DNA from 4 places in the Massilia niabensis genome. Region 3 is predicted to be linked to each of the others. Evidence: predicted binding sites of a transcription regulator. Region 3 holds the regulator's gene; each other region holds the start of a gene.
The links. Region 3 encodes sigma-54, which starts transcription at its own class of promoters, with help from an activator protein. Its sites were predicted from a motif close to TGGCANGNAANCTGCTTT; they were not measured.

Region 1: the regulator sigma-54 is predicted to act here: its motif matches at 987-1,004, upstream of ACFPN5_RS05505 (circularly permuted type 2 ATP-grasp protein).
Region 2: the regulator sigma-54 is predicted to act here: its motif matches at 820-837, upstream of ACFPN5_RS07780 (PEP-CTERM sorting domain-containing protein).
Region 4: the regulator sigma-54 is predicted to act here: its motif matches at 1,304-1,321, upstream of pepA (flocculation-associated PEP-CTERM protein PepA).

Annotation. Positions count from the first base shown of each region.
Region 1 covers NZ_JBHSMU010000005.1:8,165-10,365, forward strand. Annotated here, with positions in the region: gene ACFPN5_RS05500 (transglutaminase family protein) at 1-828, opposite strand, end outside; gene ACFPN5_RS05505 (circularly permuted type 2 ATP-grasp protein) at 1,027-2,201, shown strand, end outside.
Region 2 covers NZ_JBHSMU010000008.1:192,283-194,483, forward strand. Annotated here, with positions in the region: gene ACFPN5_RS07775 (CAP domain-containing protein) at 1-628, opposite strand, end outside; gene ACFPN5_RS07780 (PEP-CTERM sorting domain-containing protein) at 903-2,063, shown strand; gene ACFPN5_RS07785 (LysR family transcriptional regulator) at 2,099-2,201, opposite strand, start outside.
Region 3 covers NZ_JBHSMU010000008.1:88,863-91,063, forward strand. Annotated here, with positions in the region: gene lptB (LPS export ABC transporter ATP-binding protein) at 1-485, shown strand, start outside; gene ACFPN5_RS07345 (RNA polymerase factor sigma-54) at 511-1,986, shown strand; gene hpf (ribosome hibernation-promoting factor, HPF/YfiA family) at 2,050-2,201, shown strand, end outside.
Region 4 covers NZ_JBHSMU010000003.1:391,587-393,787, reverse strand. Annotated here, with positions in the region: gene dxs (1-deoxy-D-xylulose-5-phosphate synthase) at 1-249, shown strand, start outside; gene pepA (flocculation-associated PEP-CTERM protein PepA) at 397-1,254, opposite strand; gene ACFPN5_RS01895 (hypothetical protein) at 1,551-2,087, shown strand; gene ACFPN5_RS01890 (hypothetical protein) at 2,107-2,201, shown strand, end outside.

The DNA.
Region 1 (2,201 bases), on a different contig from region 3:
CGTCACCGGCGCCGCCGATGAGGGCATCGCCGTGCATGCCAGCGGAATATGGCCTTCGCTGGCCAGCATGCCCGAGGTCGGGTCAAGCCCGATCCACCCGGCTCCGGGGATGTACACCTCGGTCCACGCATGCAGGTCCGTAAAATCTTCGGCTGCACCGCTAGGGCCATCGAGCGCTTCCTGGTCGGCACGCAGCTGGATCAGATAGCCGGACACGAAGCGCGCAGCCAGTCCCAGCTCCCGCAAGATATGCACCAGCAGCCAGCCGCTGTCACGGCACGAGCCGGAACACTTCTCCAAGGTTTCTTCAGGGGTCTGGACGCCGGGCTCCATCCGCAGCAGGTACCCGATGTTGCCCTGCAGACGCTGGTTGATGGCTACAAGGAAGTCATTTGTCGCGATGGGGTGCGCCAGCAGGTCACGGCGTGTTGCCGCCACCCATTCGGTCAACCGCGGACCCGACGGCTCTACTTGCAGGTAAGCGCTTAGTTCCGCCGTCAGTTGCTCCGGGTAGGAGAACGGAAACGTTTCAGCATATTTTTCAACGAAGAAATCGAACGGGTTGATGACGGTCATGTCTGCCACCAGGTCGACCGTGAATTCGAGCGTGTCCGCTTTTTCTGGGAATACGAAACGGCCGATGTAGTTTCCGTATGGGTCTTGCTGCCAATTGATGAAGTGGTCTTTCGGCTGAACCGTCAGCGAATATGACAGGATCGGGGTACGCGCATGGGGCGCAGGGCGCAGACGTACTTCATGCGGGGACAGGGCGACCTGCCGGTCATAATGGTAACTGGTCTTGTGATGAAGCGCGATACGGATAGCCATGTGGTAGTGCCTTTCGATGTGGCCTGATCGATGCAGGCCTGATCAGCGCACTCAGAATGGTTCCAGTTACAGGAACACAATTAAATGGACGCAATATTATCTATTTAAGCATGATTCATACCTGAGCTTCGATTGACTTGTTATTCGGACCACAGGCCTGGCACGTTTCTTGTTAGTATTCTGGCACAGGAGGAACTGATGCCGAACTTTTATGACGAAATGTATTCCACTACGGCAACCGCGCGGCCTCACTACAGTGCGTTCGCTAAATGGCTTTCGCAACAAGTGCCCCATCTGATCGAACAGAAGAGGGAGGAAGCCGAGCTGAACTTCCAACGCGTCGGGATTACCTTCGCTGTGTATGGCGACAATGCCGGAAAGGAGCGCTTGATTCCGTTCGATATCATTCCTCGCGTGATCAATGCCGCCGAGTGGGCCCGGCTGCAAGCAGGCCTGGTCCAACGTGTCACTGCGCTGAACCGCTTCCTCCATGATGTCTACCATGACCAGGACATCCTGAAGGCGGGTGTCATTCCGCGTGAACAGATTTTGAATAATGCGCAGTACCGGCCCGCCATGAGCGGCATCAAGGTTCCATCCAATATCTATGCCCACGTTGCCGGGGTCGATATCGTGCGGGCAGGCGAGGGCGAGTTCTACGTACTGGAAGACAACTTGCGCGTGCCCTCTGGCGTTTCGTACATGCTGGAAAATCGCAAGATGATGATGCGCTTGTTCCCCGCATTATTCGCGAGTAACCGTGTAGCGCCGGTCGACCATTATCCCGACCTGCTGCTCGACAATTTGCGCAGCGTGGCGCCACAGGACGTTGATGACCCGACCGTGGTCGTGCTTACGCCCGGGATGCACAATTCGGCTTACTTCGAGCATGCTTTCCTGGCACAGCAAATGGGCGTGGCGCTGGTGCTGGGGCAGGACCTGTACGTCAGCGACGATACCGTGTACATGCGCACCACGCGCGGCCCGAGGCGCGTCGATGTCATTTATCGCCGTATCGACGACGACTACCTGGACCCGCAAGCGTTCCGCCCGGAGTCGACGCTGGGCGTGCCGGGGCTTTTCGACGCCGTACGTGCCGGCCGGGTTGGCTTGGCGAATGCCATTGGCACCGGCGTTGCCGACGACAAGTCAATCTATCCGTTCGTGCCGGACATGATCGAGTTCTACCTGGGCGAGAAACCGATCCTCAAAAACGTGCCGACCTACCAGTGCAGGAAAAAAGAAGAGCTCGAGTACACCCTGGCAAACCTGCCCGCGCTGGTGGTCAAGGAAGTGCACGGCGCTGGCGGTTACGGCATGCTGGTCGGGCCCGCATCGACGCATGCCGAGATTGAGACTTTCCGCCAGCGCTT
Region 2 (2,201 bases), 100 kb from region 3:
AATGGCGGTTGGTCGCCATGTCGCGGCTGTGCGCCACTGCGGCGGCAGCGAGCGCGCCGTTCCAGGCGACGGGAGCTGCCGCCCCGAAGGCACGCGTGCCGCAGTTGCGCGGCCTGGCGCGCGCCTGGTTCACGGCATCGAGGATCTGGCGGCCCACCGCTTCCTGTGCGGGCAGCGCCAGCGGCGTCATCGGCCGTGCCAGCACGATCGTCCATTCGTCGCCGCGGCGGGTAACGCCGATGTCGACAGCCCCGGGATTGAGCAGCACGCGGCAGTAAGGCTGGCGGATCACCTCCATCGCGGCCGCGGCGTCCTGAGGCCCGCCGACATGGATGACCTCGGAATGGACCGCGTAATAGCCGACGTTTGCCAGGGCGGACTCGGGGAAGGTGCCGGCGCCGACGCGTACCCGCGCCAACGCGGCGTTCGGACGCAGGGCCGGCGCCGGCGTCAGGCGGCGTCCTTCGCAACTCGCGGGCGCGGCGCGGTAGTCGTTGATCAGGGCGATGAGTCCGGTATTGGTTTGCGCATGCGCGACGCCCGGCAGGGTGGCTAGCAGGGCTGCAACTGAGACAGCCAAGGCGACAAGCGCGCCGGTGCGGACCGGGAAAATACGAAACATTGGCATGACGACTCTGCAAAGCGGAGGTTAGTCTGGAGAGCAGCATATCTCAGCCTGACGCTTCGTGCGTGCGCCGCGCTTGGCGCGAGGCGAACACGTCTCTAGCATTGAATTTTCTGTCGAGAAATTTTACATGCGAGTTGGATAATTATAGTTTCCTTAAATAAACATGTAAATATTCAGGCACTTAGGCAAGCTGGCACATCAATTGCATATATACAATTATAGTTTCTGATTGTTAATATAAATAGTGACGATGTCACAAAACCTAGGGAATAACATGTTCAAGAATACGATGCAACTTGCGGTACTGAGCGCTGTGACCGCACTGGCCACGCCAGGCTTTGCCCATGCCGCACTGATCACTTCGACTGGCGACGTGGGATTCACTGCAAAGGATACGGTCACCGATAGCCTGAACCCCGGTATGGCTGCGCACGATGCGGCACGCAAAACCAATGTCCTCATGCATACGACCCAGCTCGCGGCATTCGACAGCAAAAAAGGCGTGCTGACCGGTGTGAATGTCGCGCTCAAATCGTCCTATACCCATACGACACATGTCACCACCAGCGGCACGTCAGACGGTAGCAACAGCAGCAACTCCAGCGCGACAGGCACCGGCACGAGCGCCATTCAACTGGTCATGCCAGGCAAGGTCACGGGTGCCAGCGCTTCGCGCACCCTTACTGACGACTGTGTCGGCAAGCAGAAGAGCGCTTGCATCCTGCCCGGGTCGTCCTCCACTGTCGCGTCGAACCTGTCGGTGGATGCGGCGAACCTGGATGCCTATGCGGCCGCCGGCCCTGGCGCCACGGTCAATGTGGACCATGTTGCCACCTCGCTGACGGCCAGGACCCTGACGAATACCTTCAATACGAACAACGTCGCCACGACCACAACCACCGCCGACTGGACCGGCACGCTCAATGCCACCTACAGCTACCTGCAGCATGCGGCCCAGTCGTTCGATGCATCGGGCTCGAACGTCCTGAGCCTGGACTTCGGCTCCGTCTACCTCGGCGATAGCGTGGCGGAGCGCGCGTTCTCGGTCTTTAACCTGGCCAGCGCCACACTGGGTAACCGTGTCGGCCTGAGCATGACCAGCTTTTCCGGCAGCGGCGACGCTGGCATGTTCGCGACCAACCTGTCGACCTTCGGCAAGTTGAACGAGGGTGACAGCAAGGACTACAGTGTTTCTTTCCTCAATGGTACGGTTGGCAAGTTCGGCAGCACTTATGAGATGGTGTTTGCCGACGTCGCACCGGATGTCGCTTACGCCGCCAATACGCTGGGTTCGGGCTACAAGCTGACCCTCAACCTGGTTGGCGAGGTGCTCGAGAAGCCGGCCGAACCGGTCGAAGTGCCGGCGCCTGCCTCCCTGCTGCTGTTGGGCATGGGTGCCCTCGCTTTCGGCGCTGCGCGTCGCCGCAAGGCCTGACTGCCGCTTGCAGGGCAGGCAGGTCGTCATACCGGCTAGCGCGCGCCGGTCAGGCCTGCGCTTGCACCCAGGCCGCCGAGCGCGTTGCCCTCGCCGTCCTGGCTGGCCAGCATCGGTGAAATGTCCGGATCGCGCGAG
Region 3 (2,201 bases):
AAGCCTCGGTGTTTCGCAAACTGACGGTGGAAGACAACATCCGCGCCGTGCTGGAACTGCAGCGTGACGACAACGGCAAGGCGCTCACCAAAGCCGCGATCAACGAGCGGCTCGACTCCCTGCTGGCCGAACTGCAGATCGAGAAGCTGCGCGAGAACCAGGCGCTGTCGCTGTCGGGCGGCGAGCGGCGCCGGGTCGAGATCGCGCGCGCGCTCGCCACCAACCCGCGTTTCGTGCTGCTCGACGAACCGTTTGCCGGGGTCGACCCGATTGCCGTGATCGAGATCCAGCGCATCGTGCGCTTCCTGAAGGAGCGCGGCATCGGCGTCCTGATCACCGACCACAATGTGCGCGAGACGCTTGGCATCTGTGACCGCGCCTATATCATCAACCAGGGCGCCGTGCTGGCCTCGGGCCGCCCTGACGACATCATCGCCGACGAGTCGGTACGACGCGTCTACCTCGGCGAACACTTCCGCATGTAGTTAAAACGAAGAACCAAGCGGCATCATGAAACAATCCCTGCAACTCCGGACTTCGCAGCACCTGGCGCTGACGCCACAGCTACAGCAGTCGATCCGCCTGCTGCAGCTGTCCACGCTCGAACTGCACCAGGAGATCGAGCAGATCCTCTCCGATAACCCGCTGCTCGAGCGGATCGACGACCCGCTCGACAATTCCGTGCGCCTGCTGGCTGACGGCGCCATCAACGATTCGCCCGTCCAGCAGCCCGATGCGCCGGCGCCGAACGGGGACGAGCCAGCCGCTCCAGGGGAGGCTGGCGAGGCGCTCGATGCCAACGGCGGCGATGTCGAGCGCGGCGAGGCCGATGCCGACTGGGGCGACGCGCCGCGTGCATCCGGCAGCGACGGCGACGACGATGGCCGGCCGCAGCTGGGCGCCATTGGCGTGACGCTGCGCGAGCACCTGTCGGAACAGATCCGGGTAACGGGTGCGAGTACGCGCGACCGCGCGCTGGCCGAACTGGTGATCGACGCCATCGACGACAACGGCTACCTGGAAGAGCAGCTCGACGAGATCCACGCGCGCCTGCCCGAAGAGCTGGAAGTCGATATGGACGAGCTGCGCTGCGCGCTGGCGCTGGTGCAAAGCCTCGATCCGGTCGGCGTCGGCGCACGCAGCGCCAGCGAGTGCCTGGCGCTGCAGATCCGGCAGATGCCGGGCGTGCCGCTGGTGACCCGGCGCATGGCCCTGAAAATCGTCGAGGGCTATCTGACCTGGTTCGCCCAGCGCGAATTCAACAAGCTGAAAAAGGCGCTCGACTGCGACGACGAAGACCTGCGCGAAGCGCAAGCCGTGATCCGCCAGTGCAATCCGCACCCGGGCGCGGCCTTTGCGTCGAGCACCTCGGACTACGTGGTTCCGGACGTTATTGTCCGCAAGACCGGGTCCGGCTGGAGCGTAATGCTGAACCACGAAGTCATGCCGCGCCTGCGCGTGAACAACGTCTACGCGGCCCTGCTCAAGCAGGGCAAGGGCGAAGGCCAGATGAGCGCGCAACTGCAGGAAGCGAAGTGGTTAATTAAAAATATGCGCCAGCGTTTCGACACGATCCTGCGCGTTTCGCAGGCCATCGTCGAGCGTCAGCGCAACTTTTTCAGCCATGGCGCGGTTGCCATGCGTCCCCTTGTGCTCCGCGAGATTGCTGATACACTAGGCCTACACGAGAGCACGATTTCTCGCGTGACAACTCAGAAATTCATGCTGACCCCGCACGGCATGTTTGAGCTGAAGTATTTCTTCGGAAGCCACGTCGCCACCGAAGCGGGGGGCGAAGCCTCTTCGACGGCGATCCGGGCGCTCATTGCGCAACTGACAGGAGCAGAGGACCCCAGGAACCCATTATCCGACAGCAAGATCGCGGAAATGCTCGGTGAACAAGGCATGGTCATCGCGCGCCGCACGGTTGCAAAATATCGTGAGGCCCTCAAGATCCCTCCGGTCAGTCTCCGCAAATCCTTGTAACAACGGCAGCCATGCGCGACCCAAGCGTGCTGCGTCAGCCGTTTCTTTTTCAAAGGAGTGTGTATGAATCTCACTATCAGCGGTCACCACCTCGACGTTACCCCTGCCATCCGTGAATACGTACAGAACAAGCTGGAACGCATCACGCGCCATTTCGATCAAGTGATCGACTCCCACGTCATCCTCGCCATCGATAACCTCACTGAAAAAGACAA
Region 4 (2,201 bases), on a different contig from region 3:
GACTGCTTCGTGACGGTGGAAGAGGGCGCAACCATGGGCGGCGCCGGTGCGGCAGTGGCCGAGGCGATGGCAGGCGCCGGCATCGTCAAGCCGTTGCTGATCCTGGGCCTGCCCGACAAGTTCATCGACCAGGGCGACCCAGCGGCGCTGCTCGCCTCCGTCGGCCTGGACGCCAAGGGCATCGCGGCCTCGATCCGTGCACGCTTCGGCGCGGCGGGCGAGCCGCGGCTGGTGGTGAACAATACCTGAGCTGATTCAGCTCCATGAAGAAGCGGCGCCTCGGCGCCGCTTTTTTTATGCGCCCCCACCAATAAAAAATGCCAGTCAGCATAGTTGACTGGCATTAATCAGAGCAAGCCGGCTTTTTCAACCGGCCAAGCTGCGTGCAGGAGGCAATTACGCCTTCTTGGCGCGCTTGCGGCTGACGACGCCGGCGCCCAGCAGTGCGATACCGAACAGGGCCAGCGAACCCGGCTCAGGCACTTCAGCCAGCTTGAACTGGCCATTGTTCGAGACGAAGAATGCGCCAGGGGTGTTGCTGTAGGCGGTACCGTTGCAGCCGTTGCCGGTGAAGCCAGCGTATTGGCAAGCCACTTCGCTCACCAGGCGGTTGGTTGGCTCGCCAACGGTGTTCGCGTTGGTGAAGGCAAAGGCAAGAACCGCATCCATCGACAGGTCTTCACCGTTTGCACGGAAGAAGTAGCCTGCATCCAGGGCGCCAGCTTCCGCTTTTGCCAGCACGGTCACTTGGCCGTTGTTGATTGGCGAGCCGCTTGCATCGACGTTACCGCCGCCGCCAGCGAGCACGTTGAACATGGCGATTTCTTCGCCCAGGTTCGCGCCATAGACACCGGTGGTGGTGCCGTACTGGCCGTTGGTCGGGTTCTGGTACAGGCGAATGGTGCCGCTGCTGAAGCTGAACGCGCCGCCGAAGTTGCCGGTGCCGGTGGCTTCGAAGGTTGCGCTGATGTTGCCGCCTGGGAAGTTCACTGGGAACAGCTGGCCGTTGCTGTCAGCCTGGACAATGTTGAAGACAGCATGTTCGGTGAACGAGAAGCTGTTTGTGCCGGTCGGGGTCAGCTGGATGAAGGCGTTGCCGTTCACGTCCAGGTATTCGTTGACGACTTGGCCGCTCGTGAAACCGGTGCCGGCTGGATTGAAGACCCAGTCGTTCAGCACGACTTCAGCGCTAGCGGCGCCAGCGAAGGAAACTGCAACAGCTGCGGCGCAAGCAAGTTTTTTCAGAAATTTCATGATTCGTAATCTTTACAGTAGGAAGGCAATTCAGCCGAGTACTGGACTATATGCACGATGCGTGCCAGGAATAAATTGTTCTTTATAATCAAGCGCTTGTGTAAATTGTTAAATTTTTGATGAGCCAAGTGTAAAGAATTCCGATTTATTCCGGTGCGGCCAGGCAACGACCCCAGATGGGCGCTAGCGGCCCGGAGGCGCCGCTTTTTTTATTGTGCGCTGCGCATCCGCGTCGTTACATTTGGTGAACCTGTTCACCTTTCTATTTCCTATACTCATGTTTCCCCTCAGGAGACATGATGAAGCCATTCGCCGCCGCCTGCCTTTCCCTCGCCCTGCTGCTAGCAGCTCCCCAACCGGCCCTTGCCCAGGACGCCGCCGGCAAACAGGAGATCGAACGCGTCATCGAGACCTTCCGCAAGGCGATCATCGACAAGGACCAGGACACCTTCCTGAAGCTGTTCCTGAAAGAAGACATCACCTGGGCCGGGGTCACGACGGATGCGAGCATCGAACGGCTTTACGCCACCCGGCCCGATCCCAAGCTGCCGCGCCCGAAGAAGAGTTTCAGCAGCAGCCCGCGCAAGTTCATCGATATGATCGTGAAGGAAAAGGTACGGATGGAAGAGACCTTCTCGAATGTGCGCATCGACAGCGACGGCGAAGTCGCCCAGGTCTGGTTCGACTATAGCTTCATGTTCGGTGATTACAGGGAGAACTGGGGCAAGGAAAGCTGGCAGATGGTGCGCACCGAGAGCGGCTGGAAAATCGCGGCGGTCGTCTGGTCGCAGGAAATGAACCCGGTGCCGCCGGCGAAAGCCCCGGCGCCCTGAGTCAGGTTCGGGAGATGCCATGAAAATCCTGTTCGCATTCGCCCTGTTGCTCGGTATCTCGCTGTGCCGTGAGTCCCATGCCGATACGTCGAAAGATTTTGTCCGGATTGCCTG